4 regions of the Serratia sp. C2(1) genome follow, and region 4 is predicted to be linked to each of the others. Evidence: predicted binding sites of a transcription regulator. Region 4 holds the regulator's gene; each other region holds the start of a gene.
The links. The regulator Fur, encoded in region 4, represses iron uptake genes when iron is present. The targets are predictions, from matches to a motif close to ATAATAATGAGAACNACTATCAA.
Positions count from the first base shown of each region.

Region 1: sufA (Fe-S cluster assembly scaffold SufA) is a predicted target of Fur. The motif match lies at 4,743-4,765, and genes of this name have one in related genera.
Region 2: exbB (tol-pal system-associated acyl-CoA thioesterase) is a predicted target of Fur. The motif match lies at 2,499-2,521, and genes of this name have one in related genera.
Region 3: fepD (Fe(3+)-siderophore ABC transporter permease) is a predicted target of Fur. The motif match lies at 2,797-2,819, and genes of this name have one in related genera.

Region 1 is NZ_JAZFBA010000001.1:1,888,274-1,896,138, forward strand. It holds gene sufS (cysteine desulfurase SufS) at 1-763, opposite strand, end outside; gene sufD (Fe-S cluster assembly protein SufD) at 760-2,046, opposite strand; gene sufC (Fe-S cluster assembly ATPase SufC) at 2,021-2,767, opposite strand; gene sufB (Fe-S cluster assembly protein SufB) at 2,810-4,306, opposite strand; gene sufA (Fe-S cluster assembly scaffold SufA) at 4,321-4,692, opposite strand; gene V2S86_RS08805 (hypothetical protein) at 5,247-5,651, shown strand; gene menI (1,4-dihydroxy-2-naphthoyl-CoA hydrolase) at 5,709-6,125, opposite strand; gene ydiJ (D-2-hydroxyglutarate dehydrogenase YdiJ) at 6,122-7,865, opposite strand, start outside.
Region 2 is NZ_JAZFBA010000003.1:97,801-105,665, forward strand. It holds gene V2S86_RS18500 (substrate-binding domain-containing protein) at 1-110, shown strand, start outside; gene V2S86_RS18505 (shikimate 5-dehydrogenase) at 141-959, shown strand; gene exbD (TonB system transport protein ExbD) at 1,031-1,453, opposite strand; gene exbB (tol-pal system-associated acyl-CoA thioesterase) at 1,457-2,425, opposite strand; gene metC (cystathionine beta-lyase) at 2,881-4,077, shown strand; gene V2S86_RS18525 (DedA family protein) at 4,233-4,892, shown strand; gene V2S86_RS18530 (LysR family transcriptional regulator) at 4,889-5,815, opposite strand; gene V2S86_RS18535 (zinc-dependent alcohol dehydrogenase family protein) at 5,924-6,952, shown strand; gene V2S86_RS18540 (AraC family transcriptional regulator) at 6,981-7,865, opposite strand, start outside.
Region 3 is NZ_JAZFBA010000001.1:373,238-381,102, forward strand. It holds gene V2S86_RS01740 (ATP-binding cassette domain-containing protein) at 1-680, opposite strand, end outside; gene fepG (iron-enterobactin ABC transporter permease) at 677-1,702, opposite strand; gene fepD (Fe(3+)-siderophore ABC transporter permease) at 1,702-2,775, opposite strand; gene entS (enterobactin transporter EntS) at 3,036-4,304, shown strand; gene fepB (Fe2+-enterobactin ABC transporter substrate-binding protein) at 4,291-5,250, opposite strand; gene V2S86_RS01765 (isochorismate synthase) at 5,450-6,658, shown strand; gene V2S86_RS01770 ((2,3-dihydroxybenzoyl)adenylate synthase) at 6,667-7,865, shown strand, end outside.
Region 4 is NZ_JAZFBA010000001.1:2,867,884-2,875,748, forward strand. It holds gene ybfF (esterase) at 1-115, shown strand, start outside; gene ybfE (LexA regulated protein) at 372-659, shown strand; gene fldA (flavodoxin FldA) at 888-1,427, shown strand; gene fur (ferric iron uptake transcriptional regulator) at 1,750-2,196, shown strand; gene V2S86_RS13520 (glycosyltransferase) at 2,404-4,365, opposite strand; gene galE (UDP-glucose 4-epimerase GalE) at 4,368-5,399, opposite strand; gene V2S86_RS13530 (MFS transporter) at 5,448-6,602, opposite strand; gene V2S86_RS13535 (beta-N-acetylhexosaminidase) at 6,675-7,865, opposite strand, start outside.

The DNA of each region.
Region 1 (7,865 bases), 980 kb from region 4:
TCGCCCCACCGCCTTCCCACGGCGGCATGTCTTGCAATAGCGCCTTACGGCCATAAAGAATGCCGATGCCGGAAGGCCCATACAGTTTGTGCCCGGAAAACACATAGAAATCGCAATCCAGCGCCTGCACATCCACGCGCTGATGCATAACGGCCTGAGCGCCGTCTATCAGCACCTTCAGGCCCGCAGCCTTCGCCTGCGCGATGATTTCACGCACAGGGTTCACCGTGCCGAGCACGTTGGAGACCTGCGTCATCGCCAGCAATTTGGTGGACGAGTCGATCAAACCCGGCAACTGTGCCAGATCCAGGGTGCCGTCCTGCTGCAGCGGCCACACCCGCAGTTGAAGCCCGCGTTCCTGCGCCAGCATCTGCCAGGGAACAATATTGGCGTGGTGCTCCATCTCGGTGATGATGATGCTGTCGCCCGGTTGCAGGAAATGGCGGCCAAAGCTGTTTGCCACCAGGTTAATGCCCTCGGTGGTACCCTTGACGAAAACAATCTCTTCCGCCGAGGCGGCGTTGATAAACGCCGCCACTTTTTCGCGCACCGCTTCCATGTCCTGCGTCGCTTCTGCGCTCAGCGTGTGGATGCCACGGTGTACCGCCGCGTAGCCATGGCGATAAAAATCCAGTTCGCGATCGATCACCGCCTGCGGTTTTTGCGCACTGGCGGCGCTGTCAAGGTAAGCCAGCGGCCGGCCATTGACTTCACGCGCCAACAGGGGGAATTCGCTGCGCACCCGTTCAATCGGAAAACTCATGCTGCCTCCCCCGGCAGGCGCTGCGCTATGCGCGCCAGTACCCATTCGCGGATGACATCGTTGCCGATGCCCTCGGTCAGTTCAGCGGCAAAGGCAAAGATGATCATCTGCTGCGCCGCGTGTTTATCAATGCCGCGCGACTGCAGATAGAACAGTTGCTCTTCATCAATGCGCCCGACGGTGGCGCCGTGGCTGCATTTCACGTCATCGGCGTAGATTTCCAACTGCGGCTTGGTGTCCACCTCCGCCACCTTACCCAACAGCAGGTTGTGGTTGGTCATCTGGCCGTCGGTCTTGATCGCATGTTTGGCGACTTTGATCATACCGTTGAATACCGCCTTGGCGCGATCGCTGACCACCGTTTTATGCAGTTGACGGCTCTCACAGTAACCTTTGTTGTGCTCCAGATAGGTACGGGTATCGCACACGTCCTTGCCCACCGGCAGTACCAGGCTGTTGATCGCCAGGTTGGAGTCTTCGCCGTTCAACTGCGCGCTGGTGTTATGCCGCGTAAGGCCGGCCCCCAGCAGGAAGCTGTCACTTTTCACCCGCGCGTCGCGGCCAATCACCAAGTCGTTATGCGCAAAGTGGTAGCTCGCCTGGCTTTCAAACGCCAGCTTGCAGTGACGCAGCTCCGCGTTGTCTCCGATGCTGGCTGTCAGGCGCGTACCGGTGAAATGCGCGGCATCGTTGAGGCTGACATAATGCTCGATCACCTCCGCCCGGGCATTGCGAGCGACGTCGAGATGATGGCGGTGATGCACGGTGTTCACCTCGCCCGCCGCGCCGCGCCCGCTGCTAATGTGCAGCAGGTACAACGGCCGCACAGCGATCTTGCCGGCCGCCACGCGGATCATGCTGGTCTCCTGCGCCAGACTTTCGGTCAGATGCAGAAAAATTTCAGGTTGTATCGGCTCCGGCAATGCCTGCGGCGTACCGTAGGGAGTGACGTCAAACTGGTATTCGCCCAGATCGCTGTCGCTCAGCGCGGCATTGAAACGCCCGTCGACAAACACCAGCCGATAAGCATCCAGATTCAGTGCCAGCGCATCACGCTGAGCGGCGGTGATCGGCGCTATCTGCGGCTCAAGGAACTGCTGATCCAGTAGCCCTTCCAACGGGGTATATTTCCAGTTTTCATGCTTGCGCGTCGGCCAGCCCAGACGCAAAGCCTGCTGCCAGTGCGCCAGAGCGTGAGCGGAGTGTTCGCCGCCTCGGGCCTCGAACAGGCTGTAAAGCTGTTGCAACGCACGCGAGTTATTGTTGGTCGGTAAGCCAGCCATAGCCCTGCTCCTCCAACTGTTTCACCAGGGAGAAATCGCCGGACTTCACGATGCGCCCTTGGGACAGAACATGAACATAATCCGGTTTGATATAGTCCAGAATACGCTGGTAGTGCGTGACGATAATGAAGGCGCGCTTGCCGTCCCGCAGCGAATTAACGCCGTTGGCGACGATCTTCAGCGCGTCGATATCCAGGCCGGAGTCGGTTTCATCCAGAATGCACAGATCCGGCTCCAGCGCCGCCATCTGCAGAATGTCATTACGCTTTTTCTCGCCGCCGGAGAAACCGACGTTGACCGAACGGGTCAACAGATCCTGAGGCATATTCAGCAACTCAATCTTTTCTTCGATGAAATCAGCAAAATCGAAGCGGTCGAGCGGTTCTTGCTGGCGGTATTTGCGCACCGCATTCACCGACGTCTGCAGGAAGAAGTGGTTGCTGACGCCGGGGATCTCCACCGGATACTGGAACGCCAGGAACACGCCTTCGCCGGCGCGATCTTCCGGGGCCAGTTCAAGCAGGTCTTTACCCTTGAAGGTAACCTCGCCCTCGGTCACCTCATACTCTTCACGCCCTGCCAGGGTGGCGGAGAGCGTACTCTTGCCCGAGCCGTTCGGCCCCATGATGGCATGCACTTCACCCGGTTTGATCTCCAGGTTCAATCCCTTGAGGATCTCATTGCCTTCGGCGCTGACTTTTAAATTCTTGATACTTAACATGCGATGTCCTTAGGTAGCGCTGCTGCGCTGTAAATCCGGCGTTTAGCCCACGCTGTGTTCCAGGCTGATGGCCAATAACTTTTGCGCCTCGACGGCGAATTCCAGCGGCAGTTCAGAGAACACGTCCTTGCAGAATCCGTTGACGATCATAGAGATGGCATTGTCTTCGCTGATACCGCGCTGCAAGCAGTAGAACAGCTGGTCATCGCCGATTTTCGACGTGGTCGCTTCGTGTTCCAGCTGTGCGCTGTTATTGCGGGCCTCCACGTACGGGAAGGTATGGGCACCGCTGTCCGGCCCAATCAGCATCGAGTCGCACTGGGTAAAGTTACGCGCGTTTTCCGCCCCCGGCAGGATCTTCACCAGGCCGCGGTAAGTGTTCTCGCTGTGCCCGGCGGAGATACCTTTGGCAATGATGGTCGATCGGGTGTTCTTGCCGATGTGGATCATCTTGGTGCCGGTATCCGCCTGTTGATGGCCACTGGTCAGCGCCACCGAGAAAAACTCGCCGATCGAGTTATCGCCCTGCAGGATCACGCTCGGGTATTTCCAGGTGATCGCCGAGCCGGTTTCCGACTGGGTCCAGGACATTTTCGATCCCGCGCCTTCGCATAACGCGCGCTTGGTCACGAAGTTGAGAATGCCGCCTTTGCTGTCACCGCCGGAGAACCAGTTTTGCACCGTTGAATATTTCACTTCGGCGTCTTTGTGCAGGATCACTTCCACTACCGCCGCATGCAGCTGATAGCTGTCGCGCACCGGGGCGGAACAACCTTCGATGTAGCTGACGTAGCTGCCTTCATCGGCGATCAGGATGGTGCGTTCGAACTGGCCGGTTTTGGCGGCGTTAATGCGGAAATAGGTCGATAGCTCCATCGGGCAGCGCACGCCTTTCGGCACGTAGACGAAGGTGCCGTCGGAAGCCACTGCGGCGTTCAGCGCGGCAAAAAAGTTATCATTGGACGGCACTACGCGGCCCAGGTACTTGCGCACCAAATCCGGATATTCCTGAATCGCCTCGCCGAACGAGCAGAAAATCACCCCGCTTTCAGCCAGTTTTTCGCGGTAGGTGGTAGAGACCGATACCGAGTCGAATATCGCGTCTACCGCCACTTCGCTACCTTCACGCACCGGGACGCCGAGTTGGTTAAACGCCAACTCAACCTCGCTGGTCAGGTAGCTGTTTTCGGTTGCCGCGCCGGGTTGCTGTTCGGCACCGGGCTGGGAACCGCAGGCGTCGTCACAGCTGCCGCAGGAGGGCGCTGAGTAATAGCTGTAATCCTGGTAGTTCAACCGGTCATAGTTCGCTTTCAACCAGTGCGGCTCTTCCATTTGCAGCCAGGCACGGTAAGCCTCCAGGCGGAATTCCAGCATCCACTCGGGTTCGTTGCGCTTGGCCGAAATGGCGCGCACCACGTCTTCGTTGATGCCCGTCGCCAATTCATCGGTATCCAACTGGGTGAAAAAGCCTTCTTTGTAGCGACCTTCGCTGACCCAAGCCTGCACTTCATTAGGCATTTCTACATTGCTTCGTGTCATGTTGATTGCATCGCTCAAACGCCAAAGCTCTCGCCGCACCCGCAGGCATGCTGAGCTTTAGGGTTATTGAATTTGAATATTTGATTCAGCCCTTCACGGACAAAATCTACCGTGGTGCCATCGATGAACGGCATGGCTTTCAGCGGCACATACAATTTGGCGCCATCGCGCTCAAACAGCAGGTCGTCTTCTGCCGGGGCACGGGTGAGATCCAGCACATAGGCAAACCCGGCGCAGCCTGATTGCTTCACCCCGAGTTGCAGCCCCTTCACTTGCGGATCCTGCTGCATCAATTTAGTAATTTGTCGTACGGCGTCGTCACTGAGCAAAATGCCTTGCCAGACATTTTCGTCCAGAGAAAAGGTGCCGACATTTTCCGTTTGCATATGGCCTACCTCACACTCGTGTTTTACCGCAGCCAATCTGGGTTTGTTATATGTTAGTGATAACAATTATCACTTCAACCGTTTGTTTTGCGGGGGTATCCGCCAAAAGCCCGTTTTTTTGCTGCCGCAGGCGGCAAGCACAGGGGACAATCTGGTCGTCTGGCACAGCCCGGTGGAGACGCGTTCATTTTATCCTTATGAATTTGCAGAACATCCTGTATCACCGCACCGCCCAGCCGCTGGCCCATCCCCTTTACAGCGCCGGCTTTTATTGTCTATGTAAACATTCATAGAAAATACCTATTTCAACATTTTGTCTGTCTCAAAAATGCGTTTATCGACAATTAGCGGTGTTTTCCGTCGGTTGCACCGCCCTCCCACACCGGCCGAAACCACCTTCATTGATTAAAGTTTAGCCTCTGCTGACGGATATTGGGCCGTAGCAGAACAAATGCAGCCCCGGCGGCCGATAAAAATTTCAACAGAATGATTGATCGCGAACGCATTCGCAAATATGATAATGATTATCATTCAAATTCAGATGCGCGGGTATAATGACTATTTCGATCAGTGCGTGGCTGTTGGGCAAAATTGATGACTATAAATTCAGCGTGCGCGATGCCACGGTAGATTTCTACATGGCGGAGGCGTCGCTTAGGCGGCCAGAGTGCAATATCAACCATCTGAAACGCTACAATAACGTCAGCCTGAACATGGCCAATTTGTGTCTGGAAAACGGTGATGATGAAAGTTATTTGCACGCGCTGAGCAAACTGCATAACCGGTTGATCGTCGAAATCAACAATCCGCAGCGCTGCCAGCTGTTTCGGGTTCAGAGCTATCATTTTGCCCGGCATACCCTGACCTTAATCTGCCAGAAATATGCGATGGAAGGCACCTGGGAGAAGGCTAACGCCTTCCAGAAGGATTTCGTCAAGCGGGTGCCATTCCAACTGTAAATGTCTGCGGAACGGCAACGGAGTACCCGCAGGCAAAAGCGCCTGCGGGTAAGAGGATCAGTCGATGATTGCGGTGGTCAGGCGTGAGGTACAGCATAACCGGTCACGCGAATCGAATATTTCGATCTGCCACACCTGATGCCGCCGGCCAACGTGGAGCGCACGACACACGCCGCGCACCTGCCCTTCAAACACCGCCCGCAAATGGTTGGCGTTGATTTCCAACCCCACCACTTTCTGCTCCCCTTCGCTGCACAGATAGCCGGCCATCGATCCCATCGATTCCGCCAGCACCACCGACGCCCCGCCGTGCAGCAGCCCGAAAGGTTGCCGGGTACGGTGATCCACCGGCATCGTGGCTTCAAGAAAATCGTCTTCCAGCCGGGTGAAATGAATCCCCACATGGCTCACCATGCATCCCTCACCGGAACGGTTCAACTGCTCCAGCGTCGTTTCTCGTTTCCACAATTTCACGCAATCATCTCCAGAAGTGCCTGTAACGGGTGGCGCACGCCGTTACCCTCAATGCGTTTGACCTGGCTGCGACAGGAATAACCGGTCGCCAGACAGCGTTGCCGCGGCAAACGTTGCAACGCCTGATGCCATGATAGCTCATAAATCCCGAGCGAATTTTCCAGATTCTTCACTTCGTGCCCGTAGGTGCCCGCCATGCCGCAACAGCCCACGCTGACATTTTCCAGCCTGGCCCCGAAACGGGAGAAGATCGATGCCCAATGCTGGCCGCTGGCCGGCAGCGCCGTGGTTTCGGTACAATGGCCAAACAGGTACCAGGCCTCGCCGGTCGCCGGTTGTTCGGCACGTTCCGCCAGCAGCTGTTGCAACCATTCATGCACCAGTTGCACCTGGAAGTCACCGCGGGTTTCGCCGAGGATCTCGTTATACTCGTCGCGATAGCACAGCACCAGCGCAGGATCGACCCCTACCAGCGGCATCCCGAGCTTGGCCACTCGATTGAGGAAATCGGCGGTTTTGCGCGCGGTGCGGGCAAAACGCGTCAAGAAGCCTTTGATATGCTGCGCCTTGCCATTCGGAGAGAATGGCAGCAACACCGGCTGGTAACCGAGCTTTTCCACCAGCCGCACAAAGTCCGCCACCACCTTGGCGTCGTAATAGCTGGTGAAGGGATCCTGCACGATCAGCACGTGTTGCTCACGCTGTTCGGCGCTCAACGCTTCCAGTTGTTCCAGCGTCATGGTCAAGGCGCCGTGGCCGGAAAGCTGCTGACGCAGCGTCGGGCTGGAGAGCATCGGCAAATCGACCATACCGATAGCGTTGCGGCTCAACTCACGCACCCAGGGCTGACGGAAGAAGAAATTGAATACCTTCGGCGCTTTCGCCATCAGCGGCGTATAGCTTTCAACCCCGGCAACCATATAGTCGCGCGCCGGCCGCAGATAACGGGTGTGATACAGCTGCAGGAAACGCGAGCGGAAACCCGGCACATCAATTTTAATCGGGCATTGGGTGGAGCAGGCTTTGCAGGCCAGGCAGCCGGACATCGCCTCTTTCACCTCGTGCGAAAAATCATATTCGCCTTTGCCGGCATACCAGCTGTTGCGGGTTTTCTCGATCAACGTCCGGAAGCTAAGACGCTGCTGCGGCAGTTGCTGTTCCAGCACCAGCGGGTCTACCCCCTGTTCGGACAGCAAACGCAACCATTCGCGCACCAGCGCCGCACGGCCTTTCGGCGAGTGAATGCGGCTGCCGGTGATCTTCATCGACGGGCACATCGGGCTGCGCACATCGAAGTTAAAACACAGGCCGTTGCCGTTACACTCCATGGCACCACGGAACGAGGTGCGCACCTCAATCGGGATACGGCGATCGAGTGTACCGCGCTTGGCCGCGTCCACTTTCATCATCGGGGCATCAACGCCCAACGGCGGGCAAATTTTACCGGGGTTAAGGCGGTTATTCGGATCGAACGCGGCCTTGATGCGGCGCAACTCTTCGTACAACTGCTCGCCGAAGAATTCCGGACTGTATTCGGCACGGAAGCCTTTGCCGTGTTCACCCCACAGCAATCCGCCATATTTGGCGGTCAGCGCCACCACCTGGTCGGAAAGCTGCTTCATCAGCACTTCTTGCTGCGGATCGCACATGTCAAGCGCAGGCCGCACGTGCAATACGCCGGCATCCACGTGGCCGAACATGCCGTAACTGAGGTTATGACTGTCCAGCAACTGACGGAAT
Region 2 (7,865 bases), on a different contig from region 4:
TGGTCAGCCAGCTTATCGACGAACAGCCGCTGGCGCAGAATGCGTTATATCTGCCGGGCAGCATCCACTGGCGTCATCCCGGTTCGAAGGCGCTGCTCGGCCAGCCATAAATTCAGGTTTTCCCGCTTAAGGAGCCCATCATGAATCGTGAGATTAACAAAGATACCCAGCTGTGCATGTCGCTGGCCGGCCGCCCTGGCAACTTCGGTACCCGCTTCCATAACTATCTGTACCGGGAACTGGATCTGAACTTTATCTATAAGGCATTCACCACCCAGGATATTCAGGCAGCGGTAGGCGGCGTGCGCGCTCTGGGTATTCGCGGTTGCGCGGTCTCCATGCCGTTCAAAGAGAGCTGCATTCCCTTCCTCGATGAACTGGACGCTTCCGCCACGGCGATTGAATCGGTCAATACCATCGTCAATGACGGCGGGTTCCTGCGGGCCTATAACACCGACTATATCGCCATCGCCAAACTGCTGGCGCAGCATCAGATCCCGGCGGAAACCACTTTCGCCTTGCGCGGCAGCGGCGGCATGGCAAAGGCGGTGGCCGCCGCCCTGCGCGACGCCGGTTTCAAACGGGGACATATCATCGCCCGCAACCCGGCAGCAGGCCAGGCGCTGGCTAGCGCTTACGGTTATCAGTGGCTGGCGGAAGTCGGGGAGTTAACCGCGGATATGCTGATCAACGTGACCCCCATAGGTATGGCCGGTGGCGCGGAGGCGGAACAGCTGGCCTTTGCCCCGACAACCCTCGAAGCGGCGGAAATCGTCTTCGACGTGGTGGCGCTGCCGGCGGAAACCCCGCTGATTCGCAACGCGCGCGAGCAAGGCAAACGGGTGATCACCGGTGCGGAAGTGATTGCCTTGCAGGCGCTGGAGCAGTTCGTACTCTATACCGGCGTGCGCCCTACCGATGAGCAGATCGCCCGCGCCGCGGCGCACGCTCGCGGCTGAATTTTATCAAAGCATTGATATAGAAAAAGGGCGCCTCGGCGCCCTTCTCATTCTTAGCGATATTCGGCTCGCTACTTCGCGGCGCCTTCCATCCCCACCAGCCCCACTTTCAGGTAGCCGGCTTTACGCAACGTATCCATCACGCTCATCAGCGTTTCGTAGTCCACGGTCTTGTCCGCCTGGAAGAAGATGGTGGTCTCTTTGTTCGCCTGAGTGCGCTGATCCAGCACCGCCGTCAGTTGATCGGCGTTGACCGCTTGCTCACCCACATACAGCTGCTTATCCGCTTTCACCGACAGGAACACCGGTTTCTCCGGGCGCGGCTGCGGTTTGGCTGAAGAAGCGGGGAGATCGACGCGGATATCGACCGTTGCCAGCGGCGCGGCCACCATAAAGATGATCAACAGCACCAGCATGACGTCGATAAACGGCGTCACGTTGATTTCATGCAGTTCGCCGCTGTCGTCCAGATCTTCATTTAAGCGCATCGCCATAACTCACCCCACCCGCAGTTGGTGTGAATGCTGTGAGCGTTTGGCTTCCGCCGTCGCGGCCAGATCCAGATCGCGGCTCGACAGCAGCAGCACCTGCGCCGCCACGTCGCCAACCTGAGCGCGATGGCCGCCGATGACGCGGGCGAAGACGTTATAAATCACCACCGCCGGGATCGCGGCAACCAACCCCAACGCGGTCGCCAGCAGCGCTTCCGCAATGCCGGGCGCGACGACGGCCAGATTAGTGGTTTGCGAGTGGGCGATGCCGATAAAGCTGTTCATGATGCCCCAAACGGTGCCGAACAGGCCGACGAACGGCGAGATGGCGCCAATGGTCGCCAGGAAGCCGTTGCCACGGCCCATGTTGCGGCTGTAGCCCGCTACGCGGCGCTCAAGACGGAAAGCGGTACGTTCTTTGATGCCGTTGTTGTCGTTGGACTCCGCCGACAGTTCCAGCTCGTTTTGCGCGTCGTTCAACAACACCGCGCTGATGCTTTCTTCGGAGAAACCCTGCGCCAGTTCGCTGGCTTCATCCAGCGTACGCACATTGGCCAGCGCCAGTTGTTCGCGGCGCAGACGGCGCTTGGCGCGGAACAGTTCGCTGCCTTTGGAGAACAGAATGGTCCAGGTGACGATAGATGCCAGCACCAGGCCGATCATCACCGTTTTCACGACGATGTCCGCGTGCTGGTACATGCCCCAAACGGACAGATCCATGCCGCGGGTTTCCGGCGGTTGGATGGTGGGTTGCGGATTCACCGGAGTGAGGGTTTCAGGCGCAGCAGCAGGCGCGGCGGCCGGTGCAACGCTCTCGGTCACGGCGGGGTTTGCCGCCGGTGCAGCCTGCGCACTGCCGGCCAATCCAACCACCAATACCATCGAAGCGAACAGACCACGGCCTAACGCCTTGCCCCATTGCGCCCGGCCCTGGCCGAACGCTCCTTGATTTAAATGCTTGCCAGCCGTTTTCACGCTGTGCCTCCACCCGTTACCGAACAAAATTGAGGAATAATTCAGCGTGCGATCATATCAAACCAATCAGGGATTGATAGTAGTTCTCATTATTATTTACCAAATAGTCGGCAATATTTAAGATCTAGCGGCGCCGGAGCCGCAACATTCGCTTATTCACCGCCGGTTCGGCCCTTTACTCCCCTTTTAAAGAGTTTTTCGTTACTTTTCGCCCACAGAGGTGCAACAAACCCGCCCCGACAGCATTTATGCCTGCAGGCTGCCCGTTTGCCGACATGCGGGCCGGTTAAATGCCGTCAGGCAGAATGATGACGTGCCGGAACGCGCTCCGGCAGAGGATTATAGCCGTTTCTGTATCTGGAAGTTAAAACGTCTGGATGGCTATTATAGGTCATGTTAACCTAAGGGCTATCGCAAAATGCCAGTGAAAAGCCAGTAAAAGTGAGCCCATTCCCATGACATCAAAAAATATCGAAACCACGCTGATCGCCGCCGGGCGCAGCAAGCGCTATACCCAGGGCTCCGTTAATCCCGTCACCCAGCGCGCTTCCTCACTGGTATTTGACTCCGTTGCGGCCAAGAAACACGCCACCGCCCAACGCGCCCACGGCGAGCTATTTTACGGCCGGCGCGGCACCCTGACCCACTTCGCGTTTCAGGATGCGATGGTCGAGCTGGAAGGCGGTGCGGGCTGCGTGCTTTATCCGTGCGGCGCGGCGGCGGTATCCAACGCCATTTTGTCTTTTGTCGGCGCCGGCGACCACGTGCTGATGACCGGTTCGGTCTATGAGCCGACGCAAGATTTTTGCAGCCACATTCTTAGCCGCATGAACGTGGCGACCACCTATTTCGACCCGCTGATCGGCGCCGACATCGCCGGGCTGATTCAGCCCAATACCCGCGTGGTATTCCTCGAATCCCCCGGTTCCATCACCATGGAAATTCAGGATATTCCGGCGATGGTGCAGGCCATCCGCGCCGTAGCGCCAGAAACGGTGATCATGATCGACAATACCTGGGCGGCCGGCGTGCTGTTCAAGGCGCTGGATTTTGATATCGATATTTCGATTCAGGCCGGCACCAAATACATTATCGGCCACTCCGATTATATGCTCGGCACCGCCGTGGCCAACGAACGCTGTTGGGACCAACTGCGCGAATATTCTTACCTGATGGGCCAGATGGTGGACGCCGATACCGCCTATATGGCAAGCCGCGGCCTGCGCACGCTGGGCGTGCGCCTGAAGCAGCACGAGCAGAGCAGTATCGAAGTCGCCAACTGGCTGGCGGAACGGCCTGAGGTGGCGGTGGTCAATCACCCCGCGCTGCCTGGCTGCAAAGGCCATGAATTCTATCGCCGCGATTTCAGCGGCTGCAACGGCCTGTTCTCTTTCGTGTTGAAACAGCGGCTCAGCGACAATCAGCTGGCCGACTATCTGGATAACTTCAGCCATTTCAGCATGGCCTATTCCTGGGGGGGTTACGAATCGCTGATCCTGGCCAACCAACCGGAAGAGCTGGAGGCGATCCGTCCGGCGGGCGGCGTTGATTTCTCCGGCACGCTGGTGCGCCTTCATATCGGCCTGGAGAACGTGCAGGATCTGATCGCCGACCTCGCCGAAGGGTTCGAGCGTATCGCCAACGCACGCTGATCCGCAGCCCGCTGCACTGCCATTTTTATTCCGCTTCGTTTAATGTGTACTTAAGCTATTAGCAGTACACTAACCGGGTAATGGTCAGATAAGGTCAACACCGCCTCCTGGAGAAAGTGACCCCCGGGCGAAACCGGCATGCAACAGGACATAAAATGGATGTATTACGAGAGATTGTTCATGCGCTTTGGCAGCAGGACTTCATTGCCCTTGCCGACCCAAGCGTAATTTGGGTGGTTTATGCTGTGCTTTTCACCACGCTGTTCCTTGAAAATGGATTACTGCCGGCCTCCTTCCTGCCCGGCGACAGCCTGCTGCTGTTATCCGGCGCATTGATCGCCAAAGGCGTGATGGCTTTTATACCCACGCTGATTATTCTGACCCTCGCCGCCAGCCTCGGCTGCTGGCTCAGCTATTTGCAGGGCCGCTGGTTGGGCCATACCAGCCTGGTGAAAGGCTGGCTGCTGCAACTGCCCGCCCAATATCACCAACGCGCGCACAACCTGTTTAACCGTCACGGCCTGATGGCCCTGATGATCGGCCGCTTCCTCGGCTTCGTTCGCACCCTGCTGCCGACCATGGCCGGCATCTCCGGGCTGAACAGCGCGCGCTTTCATCTGTTCAACTGGTTAAGTGCGGTAGTTTGGGTCGGTGCCCTGGTCAGCCTCGGCTACGCTTTCAGCCAGATCCCGCTGGTGAAACGCTACGAAAGCCAGGTGATGACCGGGCTGATGATCCTGCCGCTGCTGCTGTTGCTGGTGGGTTTGCTGGGCGCCATGCTGGTCATCTGGCGCAAAAAGCGCGCCGCCGCCTAACCGACGGGCTTCGCCTCAATCAATTCCATATTGGCGGGCAACTTGCTCGCCAGTCGATCCACCGCCATGCGCACCTTCAACGGCAGATGCGGCGTCTGCGCCCACACCGCATGGGCGTCGAAAAACAGCCCCGGCCGATCTCGCATTATCCGCACCAATTCGCCTTTAATCAGTTGCCCGCGCACCAGCCAACAGGGCAGCCAGGCAATGCCGAACCCGGCGACGGCCGCATCCGCTATCGCCTGCAGGTCATCCATCTGCAAACGGGTACCCGGCATCATCTCGCGCGTCACGCCGTCCGCTTCCGGGATCAACCAGTTACGCACCACGCCGGCACGTACATAAGCCACCGCATCGTGCTGCGCCAGTTGTTCGATACTCTGCGGTTCGCCCCGGCGCTGCAAGTAAGCCGGCGCGGCGCAAAGCGCCATGCGATGGTTGCCGAGCCGCCGTGCCACCAGCCCGCTGCTGTTGGCCAACTCGCCGTTGCGGATCGCCAGGTCAAAACCGTCCTCAATCAAATCCACGACGCGATCGTTAAACGACAGTTCCAGCTCCAGCCCGGGGTGTTCGCGCGCCAGTTCGGTCAGCAGTGGCGCGATGCACATGCGGCCGAACAGCACCGGCATCGATACCCTCAACCTGCCGCTGACCTCGCGTTTGCCCGACTCCAGCAGCGTTTCCGCCGCGCGGATCTCCTCCAGCGCCCGCAGGCAACGTTCATAGAACAGCGCCCCGTCGTCGGTCAGGCTCAGGCTGCGGGTCGTGCGGTGGAACAGGCGCACGCCAAGCCGCTGTTCCAGTCTGGCGATGGTCTTCCCCACCGCCGAGCGCGAAAGATGCAGCCGGCTGGCGGCCAGCGCAAAGCTCCCCGCCCCCACTGCCGTGACAAATACCGAAATGCCGTTCAACCGATCGGTCATGGTTTGTATCTCTGAGGGAAACAATTGAAAGAAATCTTATCGCCACTGGCGAATATCAATCAACGATAATATCGACAGGTCTACTTATTTCCGACTTTGGAGTGAATCATGACCGACACAATGCAACGCTGGACGATGGCTGCCCTGGGGCGTGAACATTTGCAACTGACCGAAAGCGCAATCCCGCAGCCTGGCCCGCACGAGATCAGGGTGAAAGTGAAAGCGGTGGCGCTCAACTACCGCGACAAGCTGGTGATTGAAACCGGTATGGGGATGACGCTGCCGCAACCCTTTACCCCCGCCTCCGACATGGCCGGCGAGGTGGATGCCATCGGTGCCGGCGTCAGCCGCTTCCAGCCCGGCGATCGCGTAATCTCCACCTTCAGCCCAGGCTGGATCGACGGTCGACAGAAGCCTCACGGCGACGCGCGTACGCTGCCTTACCGCACCCTTGGCGGTTTCTATCAGGGCATGTTGGCGGAATACGTGGTGGTGCACGAAGACTGGCTGGCAGCAGCGCCCGCCTCGCTGGACGACGTACAGGCCAGCACCCTGCCCTGCGCCGGCCTGACCGCATGGTTCGCGCTGGTGGAACAGGGCCGCCTGCACGCCGGCGAATCGGTGTTGGTGCAAGGCACCGGCGGCGTGGCGCTGTTCGCGCTACAGATAGCCAAGGCGCACGGCGCTGAGGTGTACGTCACCTCGGCCAGCGATGAAAAACTGGCGCGCGCCAAAGTACTGGGTGCCGATCACGGCATTAACCGCCTGAACGGAGACTGGGTAGACGCCGTGTATGAACTGACGCAAGACAAGGGTATCGACCACGTGATTGACACCGTTGGCGGCCCCAACCTCGGCAACTCGGTTCGCGCCGTGGCGGTTCACGGGCGCATCTCGGTGATCGGCGCCCTGGAAGGCTTCGAAGTCTCTGCCCCTGCCGGCCCGCTGTTGATGAAATCGCCAGTGATTCAAGGTATTGGCGTCGGCCATCGCCGCGCGCTGGAAGATCTGGTGCGCGCCGTGGATCTCATCGGGCTGCAGCCGGTGATCGACCGGGTTTACCGCTTCGATCAACTGCCGCAGGCGCTCGATCATCTTGAGCGTGGGGCCTTCGGCAAGATCGTGCTGATCCCTTGAAGCATTGCCCGGCGGCAGGCTGCCGACGTTAACCCAGTGGGCTGTCGCGCAGTCGGGCAATTTCATCGCTCGGCGTCACGCCAAAGAAGCGTTTGAATTCGCGGCTGAACTGCGAAGCGCTCTCATAGCCGACGCGGATCGCCGCGGTGCTGGCCTTCAGGCCGTCGTGCACCATCAATAAACGCGCTTTGTGCAACCGATAAGATTTTACATATTGCAGCGGCGAGGTGTTGGTCACCGCCTTGAAGTTATGGTGAAACGCCGAGATGCTCATATTGACCTCGCCCGCCAACTGCTCCACGTTGAGGCCTTCCGCATACTGGTTCTCGATGCGCCGCAGCGCCTTGGCGATTTGACTAAAGTGCGTATGGCGGTTGACCAGCTCCTGCAGCGATGCCCCGCAGGAACCGCGCAACACGTGATAGAGGATTTCACGCACGATCTGCGGGCCCAGCACCCGGGCATCCAGCGGTTTGGCCATCACGTCCAGCAGACGCTCGGTGGCACACAGCATCTCTTCCGACAGCGTGGCCAGATTGACCCCGCTGCTTTCCCTGCGCGGCTGCATCAGATAGTCGTCATCGCCGATGTCGATCAACAGATCCTGCAGCATCTGGGTATCGATATTGACCGCCAACCCCACCAACGGCAGCTCCGGGCTGGCGAAGGTTTCGCACTCAAACGGCAGCGGCACCGACATCAGCAAATAGTTGCGCGGATCGTACTGGAACACCTTGTTGCCGCAATAACCGACCTTGTGCCCCTGAAAAACGATCACCACCCCGGGTTCATACATCACCGGTTGACGCGGGCAGTAGCGATCAACGTACAGGATCTTGACCCGCGGCACCGGCGACGGCGTATAGCCGTTGCCCTCGGCAAAGCGCGTGGCCTGGCGCGCCATGCGGCTGCG
Region 3 (7,865 bases), 2.5 Mb from region 4:
GCCACGACTTTGCCGCCGCGCATGGCGATCAGATGGGTGGCGTAACGGCAGGCATGGTTGAGATCGTGCAGCACCACCACCAGCGTGTGGCCGTTTTCACGATTTAACTGACGCATCAACTCCAGCAGGTCGATCTGATGGCTAATGTCCAGCCAGGTGGTCGGTTCATCCAGCAACAGCAGCGGCGTTTGCTGCGCCAGCACCATCGCAATCCAGACCCGCTGACGCTGCCCGCCGGAAAGCGTATCCACCGGCTGTTCGGCCAGTTCAAACACGCCGGTGGAACGCATTGCCTGCTCCACCGCTTGCTGGTCTTCTTCACGCCAGCGGCTAAACAGACGTTGGTGCGGATAGCGGCCACGGGCCACCAGATCAAAGACGGTGATGTCGCCGGGAGCGGTCGAACTTTGCGGCAGCAGGCCCAACTGGCGCGCTACCTCTTTGGTTGCGTATTCGCTGATGTGCTTGCCGTTCAGCCAGACCGTACCGGCTTGCGGTTGCATCAGGCGGCTGAGGGTGCGCAGCAGGGTAGATTTACCGCAGGCGTTCGGCCCGATAATCACCGTCAGCTCGCCCTGGGGGATAGAGACGCAAAGATTGCTCGCTACGATTTTTTTGTCATAGCTTAGCGTCAGATGTTCAGCGCGCAGCGGCGCAGGCAGCAGGGGTTCAGCATTCATTTTTTTCGTGACTCACGGATTAACAGCCAAATCAGATAAATGCCGCCGAGGCTGACGGTCAGCACGCCTACCGGCAATTGATAAGGCATAAACAGGCGCTGGGCGGCGACATCGGCGATCAGCAGCAACAGCGCGCCGGTCAGGGCGGTCAGCAACAGGACGCCACGGTTGGCGCACAGGCGGCGGGCAATCTGCGGCGCCACCAGCGCAATAAAGGAGATCGGCCCGGCCACGGCGGTGGCGGCCGCGGTCAGCGTTACGCCGATCAGCAGCAGCAGCACGCGCGAACGTTCCACCGGCACACCGAGGGCGCAAGCGGTGTCGTCACCCATTTCCAGCAGCCGCATGCGGCGCGACAGTGTCAGCAACAGCAGGCAGCACAGCGCGATCACTGCCAGCACCGGCAGGCTTTTCGCCCAGCTTATGCCGTTAAGCGACCCGGCGCTCCACAGCCCGGCGGTCATGGCGGCCTCCAGCGAGGCGCTGATGATAAGCCAGGTATTGCCGGCCACCAGTAACGCACGCACGGCGATGCCGACGATAATCAAACGGAAAGTCTCGACGCCGTTGCGCCATGCCAGCAGATAAACCAGCGCGGCGGTCAGCAGGCCACCGGCCAGCGCGCCGGAGGTGATGCCGACGACGCCGCCGTTAAACAGCACTATGGCGACCAATACGCCGCTGTAGGCGCCGGTATTGAAGCCGATCACGTCCGGGCTGCCGAGCGGGTTGCGCAGCAGCGACTGGAAAATGGCGCCGCTGATCCCGAGCGCCGCGCCCAACAGCAACGCCATAGTGACGCGTGGCAAACGCCATTGGGTGACTACCACCGCCAGGTTTGCCGGGCCTTTGCCGAGGAGAGCGTCGATCACCTGCGTGGCGCTAAGCGAAAGGGCGCCGGAACCGAGGGCGTAAATCGCCAGTACCCCGCAGGCAAGTGCCAGCATCGACGCGGTCAGCGCCGGTCGCGACAGGGCAAGCAACCTTCGATCGGTCATCAGACGGGCAGAGAGCATCGACATTAGCGTTGCCTCCTGAACATATGGCGCTGGCGCACCAGCATGATCAGCAGCGGTGCGCCAATCAGAGCGGTCACGATGGAAACGCGCAGCTCGCCGGCCACCAGGAAGCGGCCAATCAGATCGGCGCTCAGCAGCAGGATGGGGGTCAAGACCAGAGTCCACGGCAGCATCCAGTGCAGCTCGGAGCCGGCCAGCCGCCGGGCAATGTGCGGCATCATCAGGCCGACGAAGGCTATCGGCCCGACGGCGGCGGTGGCGCCGCCGCACAGCAGGGTAATCGCCAGCAGGCCCAGCAATTGGGTGCGGACGATGCCGGTGCCCAGCGCAGTGGCCAATTCGCTGCCCATGCTCAGGCTGTTAAGCGATTTGCTCATCCACAGTGTGATTAGCGTGCCCAGCAGGATCGGCAGAGTGACGGTGCGCACCACCTGCATATTTTGAATATCCAGAGAACCGGCCTGCCAAAAACGCAGTTGATCGAACACCAGGGGGTTCAGCAGAGAAATTCCCGAGGTCATTCCCTCCAGCACTGCCGCCAGTGCGACGCCGGCCAGCGTCAGGCGGACCGGATTCAGGCTGCTGCCGCCCAGCGCGCCTATCAATGCGACCAGCAATGCGGCGAACATCGCCCCGGCAAAGGCGAACCACAGGTATTGGCCAACCTCGGCGGCACCAAAGAAGGTGATGCCCAGAACCACGGCGAATCCCGCTCCGGCGTTTACGCCGAGAATGCCCGGATCGGCCAGGGGGTTGCGGGTGAGGGTTTGCATCAATACGCCGGACAGGCCCAGCGCAATGCCGGCCAATACGCCCACCAGCGTGCGCGGCAGCCTGGCGCCGGTAATAATGGTGCAGTCTGCCCCGCTGCATTGACCGTTCAGCGCCTGGATAACCCTGTCAAAAGGAATGGACTTGGCGCCGAGCGACAGGCTGAGCAGCATCACGGCCAACAGCGCGCAAACGGCTACCAGCAGACCAAATAGTTTGCGACGAAATGAGTGGGGAGTGCCGCTAATGAGGCGATTCTTGGGGGGCGGAATGGAGGGGGTGCCATTGCGTGTAATCCGTAACATAACAATCCATTATTTGATTGAATATAAATGATATTTATTATCATTATTGATTGCTTTCATCTATGTTACCATGACTCCCTTCGCTATTGCAGCACATACCCTTCATTCTTGAAGCTGTCTCTGTGTTGGCTGCCCGCACTTACCCCAATCACGTACTTCCTGTACGTTCATGGGGATGCGCTTGGTTGCCGCCTTGATTCAACTCCAATTATTTTGGCTATAGACGCTGTCCCTTTTCCTACGTTGTGGTGAGAAAGCTGATGAGTAAGCCCTCTATTTTGCTTGATTTTGGCCTGCTTAAGACCAATGGCGCGTTTCGTGCCGTATTTTGCGCGCGTTTTATTTCCATTTTGGCGCTGGGATTGATGGCCATTGCGATCCCGGTTCAGATCCAGGCATTGACCGGTTCGACCCTGTTGGTCGGGTTGTCCGTGACGCTGGCGGGCAGCGGCATGTTTGCCGGTTTGCTGATGGGGGGCGTGTTGGCCGATCGCTACGAGCGCCGCCGTTTGATTCTGTTTGCTCGCTCTACCTGCGGTATTGGCTTTCTCGGGTTGTGCCTGAACGCTGCCTTGCCGGCCCCTTCGTTAACGGCGATTTATTTGCTGGCCGTGTGGGACGGTTTCTTCGGTGCAGTCGGGGTGACGGCGCTGCTGGCCGCCACCCCGGCGTTGGTGGGCCGTGAAAACATCGTTCAGGCCGGGGCCATCAGTATGCTGACGGTGCGTTTTGGCTCGATCCTGTCGCCGGCGATAGGGGGCCTGGTGATCGCTCACTCCGGCGTGATGTGGAACTACGGCCTGGCGGCGTTGGGCACTTTGCTGACGTTGATCCCCTTGCTGCGCCTGCCGCAGTTGCGGCCACCGCCACAACCGCGTGAACACCCGCTGCGCGCGTTGGCCGGTGGTTTCGGTTTTCTGTTCCGCAACCGGGTGATCGGCATGGTGGCGCTGATCGGCGCGCTGCTGACCATGGCCAGCGCGGTGCGGGTGTTATATCCGGCGATGTCCGGCATGTGGCACGTCAGCGCTGCGCAATTGGGCTTTATGTATGCAGCAGTTCCCCTCGGCGCGGCGATTGGCGCCTTCACCAGCGGCCGGGTCGCTCACGTAGCGCGGCCGGGCTGGATGATGCTGACGACGGCGATAGGTGCGTTCGTCACCATTGGTTTGTTCGGGCTGATGCCGCGGTACGGTTTGGCGCTATTCTTCCTGGTGATTTTTGGTTACCTGAGCGCGGTGAACTCGTTGCTGCAATACGGGTTGATTCAGAACCTGACGCCGGACGCGTTCCTGGGGCGCATCAATGGCTTGTGGACGGCGCAAAACGTCGTGGGCGACGCGCTGGGGGCATTATTGCTGGGGGCGCTGGGGGCATTTATGCTGCCGGCGATGACCTCGACCAGCTTTGGTTTTGGGGTGGCGGTGCTGGGTGTGGTACTGGCTTTCGCCATGCGCGGTTTGCGCCAGGTGGGCAGCGGCGGGCAGGAAGAAAATCTCCAGCCCGCCGGCGAGACTAGCGAGAAATAAACTGTTTTTCCAACAGCGTCAGCAAGTTGCCGGCGCTGTAATAATCCAGCCGGAAGGTATCGTTGCCCAGCGCGTAAACCCGTTTGTGCTGCACCGCCGGCAGGTGAGCGAGAAAAGGATTGGCCAGCAGGCGTTGTGCGTCCGCGTCGCCGTTGGCGAACAGCATCAGCGTCTGGCCGTTCAGGCCTTCCGCCAGGTTCTCGCCGCTCAACTGAATAATGTCCTTGCGCACGCCCTGACTGCGGCTGTTGTTCAATGTGGCGGGCGGCACCGCCAGGGTGAATCCGAGCTGTTTAAGCATTTGCCCCTGGGACGATTCGGCGGTCCACAGATTGGCGGTTTTGCCGTCAGAACCAAACACCAGCGCGGAGACTGGCTGTTCAGGCAGGGTCATCCGTTGTTTCAGCGCTTTTTCACGCGCATCAAAATCGCCAATAACCTTTTGCGCCTGGGCCTCATGCCCGGTGGCCTGGCCCAATTCTGCGGCCAGTTCTTGCCAGCTTTTGTCGTCGTAATTGACCACCAGCACCGGGGCGATGGCAGAGAGCTGATCGTACAGGCGCAGGGCGGAATCGGCGCCGGTGGCTGACATGATAATCAGATCGGGGGCAGCACCTGCGATGGCTTCCGCATTGGGTTCGCCGACGTACAGACGTTTAACGCCGCGCTGTGCGGCGATGTCGCTCCATTGACGGAAGAACCCCTGTTTGTCCGCCAAACGGCTGCCGGGCGTGGTTGCCCCGCTGGCCACCACCGGTGCGTCGATGGCCAACAGGGTGCCTGTGAGGGTAACGCTGGTAGAAACGATGCGGGCAGGGGGCTGAGTAAGGGTTACCACGCCGTGTGAGGTTTCGATGTCTCGTGGCCAGCCGGTATCGGCGGCATGAGCGGCACCGATGGCCGCTAGCCCGAACAGCGCCAGGCCAAAGATCAGGTTCTTCTTCATAAAGAAAGTCCTTAGGTTTTAAATAGTAATACTTATCATTTATATAATTTATGCTGCTGATTTTCTACCGCGATGATGAGGAGAAGCGCTGTTTACAATTATTGACATGGCAAATTTCCAAGGGTACTTTAACGCGGTCAAACATAAATGATAATCATTATTATGTTTGTTATCATTCACGAAGAGAAATGGAGTACCGATGAGCGTGACTGTAAAGGGTGCCGGCCAAAAGAAATCGCAAAGCAAGGAGAGCGGACTGAATACTGCAGGCGTTTCGCCCACCTCGGGCTTCTTCTTTACCTCTCCTTTCCGTAGCCTGAGTACGCAAGGCTGCTTCGCCAAAATCACGTTGCCTGCAGCAGGCGGGGACCAGGTGAATGGGGAGTTTCAGCGAGAGGTTCGGCACGCTTTCGCCGAAGCGAAACTGGCAGGCGTGAAGAACCCGGTACTTTGCGGTGCCATTCCTTTTGATACTCATCAACCTTCGGCGTTGTTTATTCCCCAGCAAACTCAGTGGTTTGAGCGCGATGCCTTTTTGGTCGGCATAACGCCGCCGCAGGATACCTTGCCGGAAATTACCCGGCAAACCGAAGTGCCTGCCCAGCAGCCTTTCATGCAGATGGTTGCCGATGCGGTGCAGGCGACCCGTGGCGACCGGTTGGATAAAGTGGTGCTGTCGCGCCTGCTGGAGATTGAAACCCGCGAACCGGTTGATCGCCAGGCGCTGATGGCGCGCATCATCGTCCAAAACCCTAACGGTTTTCACTTTCACGTGCCGCTGGAGCAGGGGGCGCTGGTGGGCGCCAGCCCGGAATTGCTGCTGCGCAAATCCGGCGCGCAGTTCCATTCCAATCCGCTGGCCGGCTCTGCCCGCCGCGATGCCGATCCGCAGCGGGACCGTGAAATCAGCCAACAGCTATTGGTGTCGGACAAAGACCTTTATGAGCACAAGTTCGTCACCGAAGGGATGCGTCAGGTATTGGCCGACCGCTGCCGCCACCTGAACATCCCGTCATCCCCTGAATTGCTGAGCACCACCACGCTGTGGCACCTGTCGACGCCTATTGATGGCGAAGCCGCCAGCCGGGCGGAAAATGCGCTTTCGCTGGCCTGCCTGTTGCACCCGACTCCGGCATTGTGCGGCACGCCAACCCGGCTTGCGCATCAGGTGATCAAACAGCTTGAGCCTTTTGATCGCGGCCTGTTCGGCGGCATTGTCGGCTGGTGCGATGCCGAAGGCAACGGCGAGTGGGTCGTGACCATTCGTTGCGGCACCGTGCAGGGCAATCAGGTGCGGCTGTTTGCCGGCGCCGGCATTGTGCAAGACTCTTCGCCGGAATCCGAATGGCGTGAAACCGGCACCAAACTCAGTACCATTTCGCGGGCGTTTGGCCTGAACCAAGGATAGGCATACCCATGAGCATTGATTTTACTCCCTGGCCCGAGGCGTTGGCCCGTCGTTATCGCGAACGCGGTTATTGGACCGACCGGCCATTGACCGACATTATCACCCGCCAGGCCAAAAATGACGCCGTGGCGCTGATCGACCCGCAACGCAGCCTGAGCTATCGCCGGCTTAATCAACTTTCTGACCGGCTGGCCGCTGCGCTGCAACGCCGGGGCTTGCAAAGTGGCGATACCGCTTTGGTGCAGTTGGGCAACGTGGTCGAGTTCTATGTGACCTTCTTTGCGCTGTTGAAAATTGGCGTGGTGCCGGTGAATGCGCTGTTCAGCCATCAACGCAACGAACTCAAGGCTTATGCCGCACAAATCAAGCCTGCGCTGCTGATTGCCGATCGCCGGCATGGTTTGTTCGGCAACGACGAATTCCTGACGGCGTTTCGCGCCGAAAATCCTTCATTGCGCGTAGTGGGGCTGCACAGCCAGGCGGAAGGCGAGCAGTCGCTGGCCGCCTGGCTCGAAGAGGATGCCGAAGATTTTATCGCGACACCGACCCCGGCTGACCAGGTGGCGTTCTTCCAGCTTTCCGGTGGCAGCACCGGCACGCCAAAGCTGATCCCGCGCACCCACAATGATTACTACTACAGCATTCGTCGCAGCGTGGAAATTTGCCATTTCGATGCGCATACCCGCTACCTGTGCGCGCTGCCGGTGGCGCATAACTACCCGATGAGTTCTCCGGGCGTGCTCGGCGTGTTTTATGGCGCCGGGCTGGTGGTGTTCGCCAGCGATCCGGATGCCGGGCAATGCTTCCGTTTGATCGAGCAGCACCAGATTAACGTGACGGCGCTGGTGCCGCCGGCGGTGACGCTGTGGCTACAGGCGATTGAAGAGTGGGGCGGTCAACCATTGGCCAGCCTTAAGCTGTTGCAGGTGGGGGGCGCCAAGCTGAGTGAAACCCTGGCCGCGCGCATCCCGGCGGAAATCGGCTGCCAGTTGCAGCAGGTCTTCGGCATGGCGGAAGGCCTGGTGAATTACACCCGGCTGGACGATGACGACCTGCATATTCTGACCACTCAAGGCTGCCCGATGTCGCCGGACGACGAACTGTGGGTGGCCGATGACGAGGGTAACCCGCTGCCGGTGGGGCAAACCGGACGCCTGATGACCCGGGGCCCTTACACCTTCCGCGGTTATTACCAAAGCCCGGAACA
Region 4 (7,865 bases):
ACGCCAGTTCCCGCAGGCGCGAGCGCACGTGGTTGCCGGCACAGGCCACTGGGTTCACGCGGAAAAACCGGAGGCGGTGCTGCGCGCCATCCATCGTTTTCTCGACGAAGCCTGAATAAAAACCACCCACTGGCGAAAAAACGCGCTAAAGATAACGGCTTAGCGCGTTTTCGGCTCAGTTAAACATTGTCGTTGCTCTATCTGCTGGGGTAATATGGCGCGCTATAATTTTGCCGCCCTGCTCAGCGTGCTTAGTAACGTCAGGCTGGGGGTGAATTTGGGTTAGGGTTTATTGGCCCGAAGTGTGTTAACCGAACCGTCCGGAAGCGTATACGCTTTTTGATGCAAACTCCCTTGCAGTACCGCTACCTATGGCAAAAGAACAAACGGATCGCACGACGCTGGATCTGTTCGCAGATGAACGCCGTCCGGGGCGCCCGAAAACCAACCCGCTATCCCGAGATGAACAGCTTAGAATCAATAAGCGCAATCAGCTTCGACGCGATAAAGTCCGTGGCTTACGGCGTGTGGAACTGAAAATCAACGCGGATGCGGTGGACGCCCTGAACAAACTGGCGGAACAGCGCAATATCAGCCGCAGCGAGCTTATTGAGCAAATGCTGCTGGCACAACTGGCGGATGAACAGCCGGAACATTGATCTTTGCAGCCGCACATGCGGCACGGTGTTATGGATGACACCGATCAACACCCTTTATTCCTCCCGGCATCGCATAAACGCGATAAAACCCCGGGGTAAATCTCTGGCATGATACGCACTTACCGGTAAGAGGCAGATTCTTGCCATGTCATCATTTTAATCGGTGTTATCGCGTTCAACGCTAACATCGTGCAATGCAATTTATTGAATTTAAAGGTTATACGCGATATGGCTAATGTAGGCATTTTCTTTGGCAGCGACACTGGCAATACCGAAAACATTGCCAAGATGATCCAGAAAATTCTTCAGCAGCAGTTTGGCGCAGAGGTGTCGGAAATCCGCGACATCGCCAAAAGCAGCAAAGAAGATCTGGAAGCTTTCGACATCCTGCTGTTGGGTATTCCTACCTGGTACTACGGCGAAGCCCAGTGCGATTGGGATGACTTCTTCCCGACGCTGGAAGAAATTGATTTCAACGGCAAGCTGGTTGCGCTGTTCGGTTGTGGCGATCAGGAAGACTACGCGGAATATTTCTGTGATGCGATGGGCACCATCCGCGACATCATTGAGCCACGCGGCGCCGCGATTGTCGGCCACTGGCCGACCAAGGGTTACCACTTCGAAGCCTCGAAAGGTTTGGCGGATGACAATTTCTTCATCGGCCTGGCGATTGACGAAGACCGTCAACCGGAATTGACCAACGAACGCGTCGCAGCCTGGGTGAAACAGATCAGCGAAGAACTGAGCCTGGCCGATATCGTCGGCTAACCCTCAAAGGTTGAACAAAAGCCCTGCAAAGTGCATAGTGTTGCCAGCAGGGCCGTTCATCGGCAGCACGGATTTCTGCAATAGAAGCTACATGTTTGTAACTTCCCACATCGTCAAGGTAGACTGAGATATCGGTTTATCCCATCCATCAAGACGTTGCGTGTGTAACATGCAATTGTGCCATGATATCTTTGTTAACAACCGGCGGTTTCCATTTAGGGCAACCGGTTCTATAATGACACGCAATTAACTCTTTGTGCCGACCGATGCCACAGGCAAGAATGCCTCAACTTGATTAGCATAGTAACAGGACTGAATCCGCATGACTGACAACAACACCGCATTGAAGAAGGCCGGCCTAAAAGTCACGCTTCCGCGACTCAAAATCCTGGAAGTACTGCAAAATCCGGAATGCCATCACGTCAGTGCGGAAGATTTGTACAAAAAACTGATCGATATGGGCGAAGAAATTGGCCTGGCGACAGTTTACCGCGTACTGAACCAGTTTGATGATGCCGGCATTGTAACCCGTCACAATTTCGAAGGCGGCAAGTCCGTGTTCGAGTTGACCCAACAGCATCACCACGATCACCTGATTTGCCTGGATTGCGGCAAAGTGATCGAGTTCAGCGATGAGTCTATCGAAGTGCGTCAGCGTGATATCGCCAAGCAGCATGGTATCAAGCTCACCAACCACAGCCTGTACCTGTATGGTCACTGTGAAATCGGTGATTGCCGCGAAGACGACACCTTGCACGACAAAAAATAATGCCCGCAATCGGCATTGAGAACCGCCTTAACGGCGGTTTTTTTATGCCCCCAGGTAAGGGACAAAAAAATCCCCGGACAGGCCCGGGGAAAATCACATCAGAAAGACAACAATTGCAGCGGCACTTCTCCGCGGTACTTCTCTCACTACCCACTTACACGCACTTCACCGTCAACTCACCCGCCGACACGCGGATGGGTAAACTCGTCACAATGCATATTCAAGAAACAGCAGCCGATCGAAGAACATCGGCCAGGCATAGTCGAAAACGCCGCGAACGCGGAACCCTTTGTTCAGGTAGATTTGGCAGGCATCGCTGCTTTGCCATACGCACAGCACGATATGTTTTGCCCGGCGCTGCTGCGCGCGCTGCTTAATCTGGGCAAACAACGGGTTAAAATAGCCCTGCCCGCGGAACCGGCTCTCTATGGCCAGGCTGCAGATAAAATAATCGTCCTCCGTGCTCAGTGTTCGCACAAACCCGTCATAGGCCTCGTCAAGCGGCTTTATTTCATCGCGATACAGCGAGTTCGCCTCAACGCCATACAATTCGTCAACGCTCGCCGCCGTGAAAAATCCGACAAACGCCCCGCACCGCTCGTAAGCCAGGGTAATCAGGTCCAGATAGGGGTCGATATTTTGCGCCCGCTGCAGAGAGACCAGCCCCATCCCGGCGGGGTTGCCGACGGAGCAATACTCCAGATAACTGGTGGCAAAAATCAGCTTCGCCATGCGGGTCTTGTCCGCTTCGTCCGCCTGCCGCCCCGGTAGAAAATGCAGCCCGCCCTGCGATAGCGCCAATACCGCATCGCCCGTTCCAACGGTTGGTCGCCAGTAATTGCCCTCGTCGATCTGCCGTCGGTTATCGGCTATCAAATACTCGCCGAAAAGCTGGTTCACTCGATCCAGCGCGCGATCCTGGGACAGCACCGAATAGTAATGGTAGTGATCGATATCGGACCTTATCTGCGCCGGATAGGCCATACGCGGCACCTCATCGACGGTAAATATTTCCGCATACCGCGCCAGATCCGCCGGCTGCTCAAGCTGCCAATCCACCCGCTCCAGACGACTGATACATTGCCGATAGCTGCGCAGTTCGTCCTCCCTCAGCGGCAGCGTCTCATTGGTAATCACATCTTCCAACAGACGCATGCCACGGATACCGCAGGTCACCGCCTGCGGAACGGCGTCATAATGAACCCCGTGATCCTTGCAGAAGCTCTCGTGGCTGAGGAAAGTCCTGCCGATGTGGCGGCTCCACAACAGATAAAACGCATCGAACAACTTTCTTTCATAGACGGGGTTTTTATCCGGCACGTCACCGGTTTGCGCTGCATAGATCTGATCCAGGCCCGCCAATATTTTGCACAGCGACCTATCGCCGCTGCGGCCAATGATCATCCCGGTTTCATCAAGAAACAAATTCAATCCGCTGACATGGCTGACTTCGCCATTGGGCAGGCGCTGAAGGTAATCCGGCACTTCCGGCTTCAGCAGGAAAAACGTCGCTGAACGGTGCGGAAGGGTGTCGATATCCATATACATGCCCCCCATTTCGATCAGGATCAAAAAGCGAAAGTAGTCAGAAAGCGTGGCGTAATAGCGCTTATCATGGAGTGCGTGGATAAAGCCCAGGTTGCCGCCGACTCTTTTTTGCGCCAGTTCGCTCAGCGAATGCACCTGCAACCGGTGGTTGCCGGCATCGAACTCCCCGAGCAGCCCACCTTTAACTTGCGCCGCAGGGGTAAAATACGCCTCGTTTCTGAGTTGCCGCGCATCCCATACCCAGAGTATCCCGGTCCACTCGTCGGCGGTTGCATGGTGAACGGCCTGCTGCGCATCGCCCCATTGGGAGATAACCTCTCTGGCATCGTCTGGAATGGCGCCGCCCAGCCAGATGCGGTGCAGCAATTTTTCCTGCGCTGCCAACTGGCGCGTAGGAACGCAGAATAATGAGGAGCACTGCGCGGCATCGAATAAATGCCCTTGATCAGCCAGCCAGGCTCTCAGCTGGCTAACCCCTCGCTGGTACTGCCCCAGCAACGCCGGGGAAGGCCGGCGTTGATATTTCACGAACGCTAATTTCAGGTTATTAATCCAGGCCTCATAGTCGGCGCGAAACAGGTCACGCTGCATCAATCCCAAAGGCTCGTCGTTAAGCTTCATCGTCAGCCTCCCACCAGCGGTGCACAAGAACCGTATCCCTGGGGATTTTTGCTCTGCCAATGCCAGGCGTCGCGAACCATTTTTTCCAGGCTTCTTTTGGCTTGCCAGCCTAATTTTTCCGCCGCCAGCGTCGGATCAGACCAGCACTCGGCAATATCTCCCGCACGGCGCGGGTTAATTTGATAAGCGATTTTAAATCCGCAGGCGCGTTCAAATGCCTGGATAATCTCCAGCACCGAATAACCTTTGCCGGTACCCAGGTTATAAACGTTAAAACCCGGCCGCAGATTATCCAGCGCTTTCAAATGCCCTTCGGCCAGATCCATAACGTGAATGTAATCCCGCACCCCAGTGCCATCGCTGGTGGGATAGTCATTGCCATACACCGGCAACACCGCAAGTTTGCCAATAGCCACCTGTGCCAGGTAAGCCAGAAGATTATTGGGAATGCCTGCGGGATCTTCACCGATCAACCCCGACTCGTGCGCCCCGGCCGGGTTAAAGTAACGTAGCGCGGTGATCGCCATCTGCGGCGCGGTTCTGGCGAACTCCGCCAGGATCTGCTCCACAATCAGCTTGGAAGTGCCGTAAGGGTTCGTCGTCTGCCCGACGCGGCAACTCTCCGTCAGCGGGGTATATTCCGCCGGCCCGTAAACGGTGGCGGAAGAGCTGAAAATAAATTGCCGCACACCGGCATGGCGCATTCTGTCCAGCACGATCAGTGAACCGGAAATGTTATTTTGATAATACTTCAGCGGTTCTTCGGTAGACTCTCGAACCGACTTCAACCCGGCAAGATGAATAACCGCATGAATATCATGCTGGCGAAAGAGATGATCCAGCAAATGATGCTCTTGAATATCCCCCTGATAAAAAATCACTTTTTTACCGGTCAGCCTCTCCACGCGAAAAAGCGATTCCGGTGAACTGTTGGACAAGTTGTCCAATACGACAACGTCCTCTCCCCTTTCCAGCAATGCCAATACGGTATGCGAACCGATATAACCGGCGCCGCCCGTCACTAATATAGCCATCATGTATCCTTGTTTGTGTTTAAAAATAAACGACTCACTCAGAAACCACTAAACTTCTCGAACTTTACACCCCACGGGCAAAGCAATTAAAAGCAGTAACACGGCTAACAGATAAACGGAGGAATGCGGCCCGTACTCGGTCAGAATCCCTTGTAATATTCCGGCCAGGATCACGCCGGTTGAAATGCTGTTGGTAAACAATGTAGTGGCCATTCCGGCCCGTTCAGGCATCAGATCCTGAAAATAGAGCATGCCGACGGTGGCGATAATGCCGATAAATATCGCGTTAAACGCCTGCAGAACCAGCAACCCGCCGGCAGTGGTGAACCACAGCATGCCGGCATAAAACAGCATGCCGGCCACGATGGCGCCCGCCATCATCGGGCGCTTGCCTATTCGGTTCACATAACGCCCGGCCAGAACCATGATCGGGATCTCGATCGCGGCGGCAACGCCCATAATCCAACCGGTCAGACTCTGCGACAACCCCAGCTCGGCGGTGATATACAGCGGCACGTCGATCAGATACATGGCGCTGCAGGTCCACATCAATACCGAGGTGCAAAACAGCAGGCCAACGTCTTTATCGAAGGCCTCTTTTGGCCGCAACGGCGGATCAATATCAACGTTGCCCTCTTCGGTTCGCGCTACGCAGGGCAATACCCGCCAGGCCAACAGCGTGACCAACAGGAATATCCCTGCGGCAAACATAAACATGGCCGTAAAGCCGTAATTCATCACCAGCATAAAAGCCAATGGCGGACCAAATACCCAGGCAAGCGAAAGCTGGGCGCGCATCATCGCGCCGAACATCGCCACGTTATGCGATGTTCTCTCCCCATACTCGCGCGCCAGCGCAAATAATTGCGGTATCGCCGTATTGGCGATGGCGGTTAACAGCACGCCCGCCGTAATTAACGTCAAATAATTGCGGTTAAACGCAAACAGCAGGCAGTTGCCCGCAGCCAATAAATAACAGATTAAAATCAGATTACGCCGGTCACGCTGGCGATCTGATTTTTTTGCCAGCAAGAAACTGACCGCAATGCCCGTGCCGGCGTTAACCGCATAAAAAAATCCGACCCATAACGACGTGACCTGTACTTCAGTAGTGAGAAACAGGCTCAGCGTCGGTATTTGCAGTGCGCCGGCAATACCGGAGAAAAAAGCGACCACCATAAACGTCAGCCGTATCGAATTCATGATTGATTACCGCCGAACGTTGCCGTTGAAAAAGAATGGCCCGCCTGCAATCAGACGGGCCACGGTCAAGATTTACACTTTCTCTGCGCGGCTATAACGCTTGCCATCCGGGCTTACCGCCCGGATCTGCACGTCGCCGGTTACCGCGGGTTTGGCTTTGGCGTCATAACGCTGCCAATGTTTGCCGCCATCGACGGAATACTCAATGCCCAGGCCCGGCAGCGAGATATTGGCTTCCAGCTTGCCGCCCACCACCCGGGCGCCCGGAACCGGCAAGCGATAACTCACCCCGCCCTTGTCCAGTTTCGCCAACTCGCGCTGCCCCAGAATATTGGCAAAGCGCAGCCAGTCCCGATCCAGTTTCTTGCTGTCGACAAAGTGGGTTTCCCCACCTTTATACTCACGCCCCGCCTGGTAATCCTGTTCCCAGCCGGCGCGGTGCCATGCGCGTTCAGCCACCGACAGCGAGCGAGGGAAGATCATGTATTCCATTTGCGGATCGGTGCGTTGGGTTTCACTCCACATCTGCGCGGAGATGCCGTAAGCGCCCGGCCAGGGTTTGTCGCTCTTGGCGGTAAAGTGGTTGCCGTCGCGGTCAACCGAGGTTTCGGCGTTCTGCGGCAGGTTATTCGGTGCGAAACTGAACATTTTCCGTTCGTCGCTGAAGCGTGTCCCCCAGTAGTAGCCGCGCTCGTCCGGGTTCACCTCATACGGGAAGTCCATATAAACGTAATCCGGGTTGGAAAGGATAACTTCGTAACCTTTGTTCGCCCAATCGTTCGCGCTATCAAAACCGCCCCAATACAGGGTATCCCAGAAGTTCACCCCAACGCGTTGGGTGGCGAATGCCTTGGCGTCTTTCGCATCTTTCAAGCCATCCTGCCAGGCCTGCATTCTGTCAATGCCGTGCGCCTTCACCAGTTGGCTGACTTCCAATCCGAAGTAGCTTGGCAGGTGCTCCATATCGGCAACTTTACCTTCTTTAATCATTGCCTGGCACACCTGAGATTTCGCCCAGGGTTTGTCTTCCTTGCTCTGATCGATGATACCCTTGCCCGCCTCCGGTTGGGTCAGATTGGTATAGCCCGCACCCAGACGAATGTTTTTCGCTTCATCGCCGCCAAAGTGCCAGGTGCGCAGCGGTTGCCCGGCCTCTTTGTGCATCTGGGCAATTTCGCCGATCACCTTATCGACAAAGCGCCTGGACGAATCCAGACAGGGATTCAGGTAGCTTTGACGGTTAAAGTACTGCACCGAAGTGGT